DNA from 3 places in the Pseudomonas sp. MM211 genome. Region 3 is predicted to be linked to each of the others. Evidence: predicted binding sites of a transcription regulator. Region 3 holds the regulator's gene; each other region holds the start of a gene.
What was found. The regulator FliA, encoded in region 3, starts transcription of late flagellar genes. The targets are predictions, from matches to a motif close to CTAAAGTTTNNNNNNNNNNNGCCGNTAA.
Positions count from the first base shown of each region.

Region 1: a site for FliA is predicted at 1,458-1,485, ahead of K5Q02_RS10030 (methyl-accepting chemotaxis protein). Genes of this name have one in related genera too.
Region 2: a site for FliA is predicted at 1,064-1,091, ahead of K5Q02_RS03145 (methyl-accepting chemotaxis protein). Genes of this name have one in related genera too.

Region 1 is NZ_CP081942.1:2,201,450-2,203,718, forward strand. It holds gene K5Q02_RS10030 (methyl-accepting chemotaxis protein) at 1-1,348, opposite strand, end outside; gene K5Q02_RS10035 (helicase HerA-like domain-containing protein) at 1,503-2,269, shown strand, end outside.
Region 2 is NZ_CP081942.1:710,699-712,967, reverse strand. It holds gene K5Q02_RS03150 (FAD-dependent oxidoreductase) at 1-969, shown strand, start outside; gene K5Q02_RS03145 (methyl-accepting chemotaxis protein) at 1,158-2,269, shown strand, end outside.
Region 3 is NZ_CP081942.1:3,262,521-3,264,789, reverse strand. It holds gene K5Q02_RS14955 (chemotaxis response regulator CheY) at 1-332, opposite strand, end outside; gene fliA (RNA polymerase sigma factor FliA) at 485-1,228, opposite strand; gene fleN (flagellar synthesis regulator FleN) at 1,225-2,064, opposite strand; gene flhF (flagellar biosynthesis protein FlhF) at 2,152-2,269, opposite strand, start outside.

The sequences.
Region 1 (2,269 bases), 1.1 Mb from region 3:
TGGCGCGGGCGTCGATGACCTTGGTCGACAGCTCGGTCATGGATTTGATCGCCTGTTGCACCACCTTGCCGCCATCCTCGGCCTGCAGGCGGGCGTCCGACGCTTGATTGGAAGCATCCGCAGCGTTACGGGCGATCTCCTGGGCGGCGGCGCCAAGCTCGTTGATCGCCGCCGCGACGCTGTTGGTGCGGCTGGCCTGTTCGTCCGAATTGACGATGGACGAGTTGGACGCATTGACCACCAGTTTGGCGACTTCGTTGACCTGGGCGGTGGCCGAGGACACCTCACGAATGGACGCGTGGATACGTTCGACGAAGCGGTTGAACGAGCTGGCCAGGGCGCCGAATTCGTCGTTGGACTGAATGGCCAGACGTTTGGTCAGGTCACCTTCGCCGCGGGCGATATCTTCCATGGCCTTGCCCATGGTGGTCAGCGGCTGCATCAGCACACGGATCAGCACGCTGAGCAATGCGATGATCAATGCCACTGCAATCAGCGTGGCGACGGCCGCCGACAGGCGGAATTCATTGAGCTCCGCGTAGGCCAGGTTCTTGTCGATGGACAAGCCGACATACCACTGCACATCGGGCAGACCCTTGACCGGGGCGAAGGTCAGCAGCCGATCCTGGCCATCCTGTGCAACCTCGGTCAGCTTGCTGTCGAGGCCGATGCTGGTGTTGGGGTAAAGGTCGCGCAGGTTCTTCATCACCAGGTCGGCCTGGGGGTGAACCAAGACGGTGCCGTCCTTGCTGACCAGGAAGGCGTAACCGAGATCACCCAGCTCGATGGAATTGATGATTTTCACCAACGTCTCCAGGCTGACATCGCCGCCGGTCATGCCGAACGCTTTGCCATCCGGGCCGCGGACTGGCGCGATTGGCGAAATCACCAGCGAGTTGGTGATCTGGTCGACGTAGGGGGCGGTGAGAATCGTGCGGTTGGCCTGGGCGGTGTCCTTGTACCAGGGACGTGTACGCGGGTCGTAGCCGGCGGCCATCTGCGTGGGCGGGCTGGAAAGGAAGCGTCCATCACTTTCCAGGCCAATATACGTGGAGAGAAACGCGCTCTTGTACACCGGACGGGAGATGACCTCCTGCAGGTTGCCTTCGGCAATCGCCAACTCCAGATTCTGGGCAAGACTCTCGACCAGCAGAATACGCCCCGACAGCCAGCTTTCGATGTTGCCTGCCGCAGCGTTACTGGCCTGGCTCAGGTTGTTCTGGAGTGCCTGCTGGATGCTGTTACGCTGGCGGCTGTCGTTATAAAGGCTGAACAAGGCAAAGGCGACCGTGACCACCAGGGTGGCGGCCAGCAGAATCTTGTGGCTGAACTGCAGGTTTCTCGTCATGGCATCTTGCGTCCGGAAGTCACTGGAACCAGTCTTGGGGGCGTCGCCATCGGGCGAGTAGAGCGGGGTAGGCGATCAGCGAAGGCTGATCGGTCTTCGCATGGCGTTTATGTCGGCATTGAGGCCGCAAAGCTTTAATCCAGAGGACGGCATTATGTCTTTGAGTCAGCAATTCGTTTTGGGCGCTGGTGGCGATGGCCAAGCGGTTGGCCAATCACTGCGTCTTGCCAATCGTCACGGTCTCATCGCCGGTGCCACGGGAACCGGTAAGACCGTAACCTTGCAGCGCCTGATCGAGAACTTCAGCGATGCCGGCGTGGCCGTGTTCGCTGCCGATGTAAAGGGCGACCTTTGTGGGCTCGGCGCTGCAGGGGCGCCGCAGGGCAAGATAGCCGAACGTATCGCCAGCATGCCCTGGCTGGCGCACAGCCCCAAGGCCTATCCAGTCAGCCTGTGGGATGTGCACGGGCAAAGCGGCCATCCGCTGCGTACCACCTTGAGTGAAATGGGCCCGCTGCTGCTCGGCGCGTTGCTGGAACTTACCGACAGTCAGCAGGCGGCGCTGTATGCGGCGTTCAAGGTGGCCGACCGTGAAGGCCTGTTGCTGCTCGACCTGAAGGATCTCAAGGCTTTGCTGACCCATCTCAGGGAGCAGCCGCAGGTGCTGGGCGCCGACAGCGCGTTGTTCACCAATACTTCCGCGCAGGCGCTGCTGCGCCGTCTGGCTAGCCTGGAACAACAGGGCGGCGATGCGCTCTTCGGCGAACCGGCGCTGCAGCTCGAAGACATCCTGCAGCCTGATCGAGACGGTCGCGGGCGTATTCACCTGCTCGATGCCAGTCGCCTGGTTCACGAAGCGCCCAAGGTCTATGCGACCTTTCTGCTGTGGCTGCTGGCCGAGTTGTTCGAGCAGTTGCCCGA
Region 2 (2,269 bases), 2.6 Mb from region 3:
AGTGCCGAGCACACCTGGCACGTCGGCATGCTGCCCGGTTTGGTGGCGGGGCGTTATGGCGCCGAAGACTGCCAGATCGAGCTGACTGCGCTGTGCCAGGCCGCCCAGGTCGAGCTGATCGTCGCGCCGGTGATGGCGCTGGATGCCGCTACGCGGCAGCTGAGCCTGGGCGATGGTCGCGTGCTGCAGAGCAACTGGCTGTCGCTGAATACCGGCGACCGCGTCGCCTGTCCGCCCCGCGAGGGCGACGCGATGGAAGTGCTGGCGGTCAAGCCGGTGGACAGCTTCATCGCTGGCTGGCAGGCCTGGCAGCGTGATCCCCAGCCGTTGGCGATTCTCGGTGGCGGCGTGGCGGGCGTGGAAATGGCCCTGGCGCTGGCCGATCAGGTGCCGCAGTTGGCGCTGTTCTGTGGCGAACCGCTGCTGGCCGGCCACTGTGCCGGTTTGCGGATGCGCGCCTGGGGCCATCTGCGCATGCGCCGGGTGCAGGTGCGCGAGCATTGCCCGATCAGCCGCATCGACGGCGATTGCCTGATCAGTGGCGACGCGGCGGTGTGGCGCGGCGGCCGGCTGCTGCTGGCCAGTGGCGCCCAGGCGTTCCCATGGATCGCCGACAGCGGCCTGAGCTGCGATGGCGATGGTTTCGTGCACACCGCGCCGACCCTGCAGAGCCATTCCCACCCGCAGATCTTCGCCGTGGGCGATTGCGCCAACCTGCCTGGCGTGCGCAAGAGCGGCCTGTATTCCATGCGCCAGGTACCGGTGCTTGCCGCCAACCTGAGCGCCGCGCTGCGTGGCGGGCCGCTGCGCGACTTCAAGACCAGCGGCCAGCGCCCGCTGCTGCTGGCCAGTGGCGATGGCGGTGCCTTGTTCGGCTGGCGTCAGTGGAGCGCGGGCGGGCAGTTCTACGGGCGCTGCAAGGACTACTTCGACCGCGCCTTCGTCAAACGCCACAGCCTCAAGCGCTGATCGGCACTCTCCCGGAAGTCGACCCTCTGCTACCAAAGTGCCATAGCCCGGCGCATGATGAGGTGGTCAACTCGGCCGGGCGGCTGCCGCACCTCTACAGATACGCCCCGCGCTGCCGATGAGCTTAAACAAGGCTCGGCCCTTGCCGGCGCGCCCGCTGCGCCCGACATCCCGGCACTATAAAAATAATGAGGTTCGCCATGGGTTCTGGTTTTACGCATGACCGGCTGGCATTGGCCCTGCACGTGCTCGGCCTGCTCGCGTTGCTGGTGGTCTGGCAGCAGGTGCATCTGCCGCCCTATCTTGGCGCCATTGCGCTGCTGTTGCTGGCGCTGTGGCCGTGGTTCGGGCCCTGGCGCAAGGCTGCTGCGCCCGCCGACGCTGCGCCAGCAGCCTCGCTGGATGAGCTGAGCCGTAGCCTGTCGCAACACACCTGTCATAACGCCCTGTCGGCAGCTCAGGTGGCCTTCAGCGTGCAGCAGCTGGCCGGCAAGCTGCAGTCGCAGTTGGCCGCGGTCGAGCAGATCGGCGAAGGTGCCCATGCCGTAACTCGCACCGAGCAGAGCAATGCCGAACTTGCCGGCCAGACACTGGGCGCCGCGCAAACCGTGCGTACCAGCAGTGCCAGCGGCCAGGCCGAGCTGCAGCAGGCGATCAGCCGCATGCAGCAACTGAGTGCACAGACCGCTGCCAGCCGCGAGCTGATCGACGGGCTCAGCGCCCGTACCGAGCAGATCGAGCAGGTCACCCAGGTGATCCAGTCCATCGCCAGCCAGACCAACTTGCTGGCGCTCAATGCCGCCATCGAGGCCGCCCGTGCCGGCGAGCAGGGCCGCGGTTTTGCAGTGGTCGCCGATGAGGTGCGCAGCCTGGCCGGTCGCACCGCCACCGCCACCGGTGAAGTCGGGCAGATGGTCGCCGATATCCGCCAGCAGAGCACTGCGGTTGTCAGCCATATCCAGCGCCAGGCTGATGAGCTGGAAGCGGCCGCCCGGCAGATCGAATTCACTGGCGAGCAATTGCGCGGTATCGCCGACCTGGCGGCCGATGTGGACACACAGGTAGCGCAGATCAGTGCCGGTACGGCGAGCAACCACGAACACTTGGCCGAGCTGCTGGTGGCGGTCGAGCAGTTGCGCGGTGATGTGCGCAGCAGCGAAGACCAGACCCGTCAGTTGGGCAAGGCGGCCGAGCAGTTGGTCGGCCAGGCGGAAACCGTCAGTGAGCGGCTCGCCAGTGTCGGCCTGGACAGTTACCACCAACGCATTTACGACCTCGCGCTGGAAGGCGCTGCGGCGAT
Region 3 (2,269 bases):
AGCACCTGGGCGGTGAATGGCTTGACCACATAGCCATTCACACCGGCCTGGGCGGCCTCGATGATCTGATCACGTTTGGCCTCTGCCGTAACCATCAGCACTGGCATTTGCTTCAAACGTTCGTCTGCACGCACTGCGCGCAGCAGATCGATCCCACTCATGCCAGGCATGTTCCAGTCGGTCACGAGAAAGTCAAAACTACCGCTTTGCAGCATCGGCAATGCGGTGACGCCATCGTCGGCTTCCGCCGTATTGGTAAAGCCCAAATCACGCAAAAGGTTCTTGATGATCCGGCGCATCGTCGAAAAATCATCGACGATGAGGATTTTCATGTTCTTGTCCAAGTCGACCTCCGTACAGTCCTAAAACGCCATCAGCATTCTGAAGCGCTTATAAATCGTGAAACCGGCCTGGCGGAACGCCGCAAAACTATTGCGCCCGGCTTTGCTGCGTTCACTGTGTTTTCCAGCGCCCTGCTAATTCCTTATGCGCGCCATTCCACTAACCGTGCGCGTAGGCGCGCGGCACACTGACTGTGTAATTGGCTGACCCGCGACTCACTAACCCCCAGTACCTCGCCGATTTCCTTGAGATTCAACTCCTCATCGTAATACAGCGATAACACCAGCCGCTCACGCTCCGGCAGATTGCTGATAGCGTCGACCAGCGCGGCCTGGAAACGATTGTCTTCCAGCTCATGCGAAGGCCCTTGCAGCAAGGAACTCGTGTCTTCCTGCAGCCCGCCGCTTTCGCCTTCCTGCAACAGATCGTCGAAACTGAACAGGCGGCTGCCCAAAGTGTCGCCAAGAATGCCGTAGTAATCTTCGAGACTCAATTGGAGTTCGGCAGCAACCTCCTGATCTTTAGCGTCTCTTCCTGTTCTCGCTTCAATTTTTCGGATCGCATCGCTGACCATCCGGCTGTTGCGATGCACCGAGCGCGGCGCCCAGTCACCTTTGCGCACCTCGTCGAGCATCGAACCACGGATACGAATACCCGCGAACGTCTCGAAACTAGCGCCCTTACCGGCGTCATATTTACGTGATGCCTCAAGCAGGCCAATCATGCCGGCCTGGATAAGGTCATCCACCTGCACATTGGCAGGCAGACGCGCCAGCAGGTGGTAAGCGATACGCTTGACCAGTGGCGCGTAACGTTCAATCAACTGATGCTGTGAATCTTGTGCGTGTGCCTTGCTGTACATACGGAGTCCAGAGGCTGTCGTCATACAGCCGTGTCTGCAGTCGGTTGTTGCACCAGGCGCTCAACGAAAAATTCCAGGTGGCCTCGCGGATTGGCCGGCAACGGCCACGCATCAACCTTCTGGGCAATCGCCTTGAACGCCAGCGCGCACTTCGAGCGAGGGAACGCCTCATACACCGCACGCTGTTTCTGTACGGCCTTGCGTACCGATTCGTCGTAAGGAACCGCGCCCACGTACTGCAGCGCGACATCCAGAAAACGGTCGGTCACCTTGGTCAGCTTAGCAAACAGATTACGGCCTTCCTGTGGGCTGTGCGCCATATTGGCGAGCACCCGAAAACGATTCATGCCGTGGTCACGGTTGAGGAGCTTGATCAGCGCGTAAGCATCAGTGATCGAGGTCGGCTCGTCGCACACCACCACCAGCACTTCCTGGGCAGCGCGCACGAAACTCACAACCGAGTCGCCGATGCCTGCAGCGGTATCCACGATCAACACATCGAGGTTGTCGCTGATATCGCTGAAAGCCTGAATCAGGCCGGCATGCTGCATAGGCGTGAGCTGCACCATGCTCTGAGTACCGGAGGCTGCCGGCACGACACGAATACCGCCTGGTCCCTGCAGGACAACATCGCGCAGTTCGCACTGACCGTCGATGACGTCAGCCAGGGTGCGTTTGGCCGTCAGGCCGAGCAATACATCGACGTTGGCCAGCCCCAGGTCAGCATCCATGAGCATGACGCGCCGACCGAGATCCGCCAGCGCCAACGACAAATTCACCGACACATTGGTCTTGCCAACGCCGCCCTTGCCGCCGGTCACCGCGATCACCTGTACGGGATGCATACCCATGTTATCTATACACCTTGTCTAACTTCGCTTTAGAGCCACATGGCCATTGTGCGCTGCCGGAATGACCACGGCCAACGCTTCGCCACACCTGCATGATCATCCCGCGCGTCGTGTCGGATCTTGATACAACCCGGCAAACATATCGGCCATCGTATCCTCACTCGGCTCATCCGGAGCCTGCAGGCCTACAGCACGACTGACCAACTGATGGCTA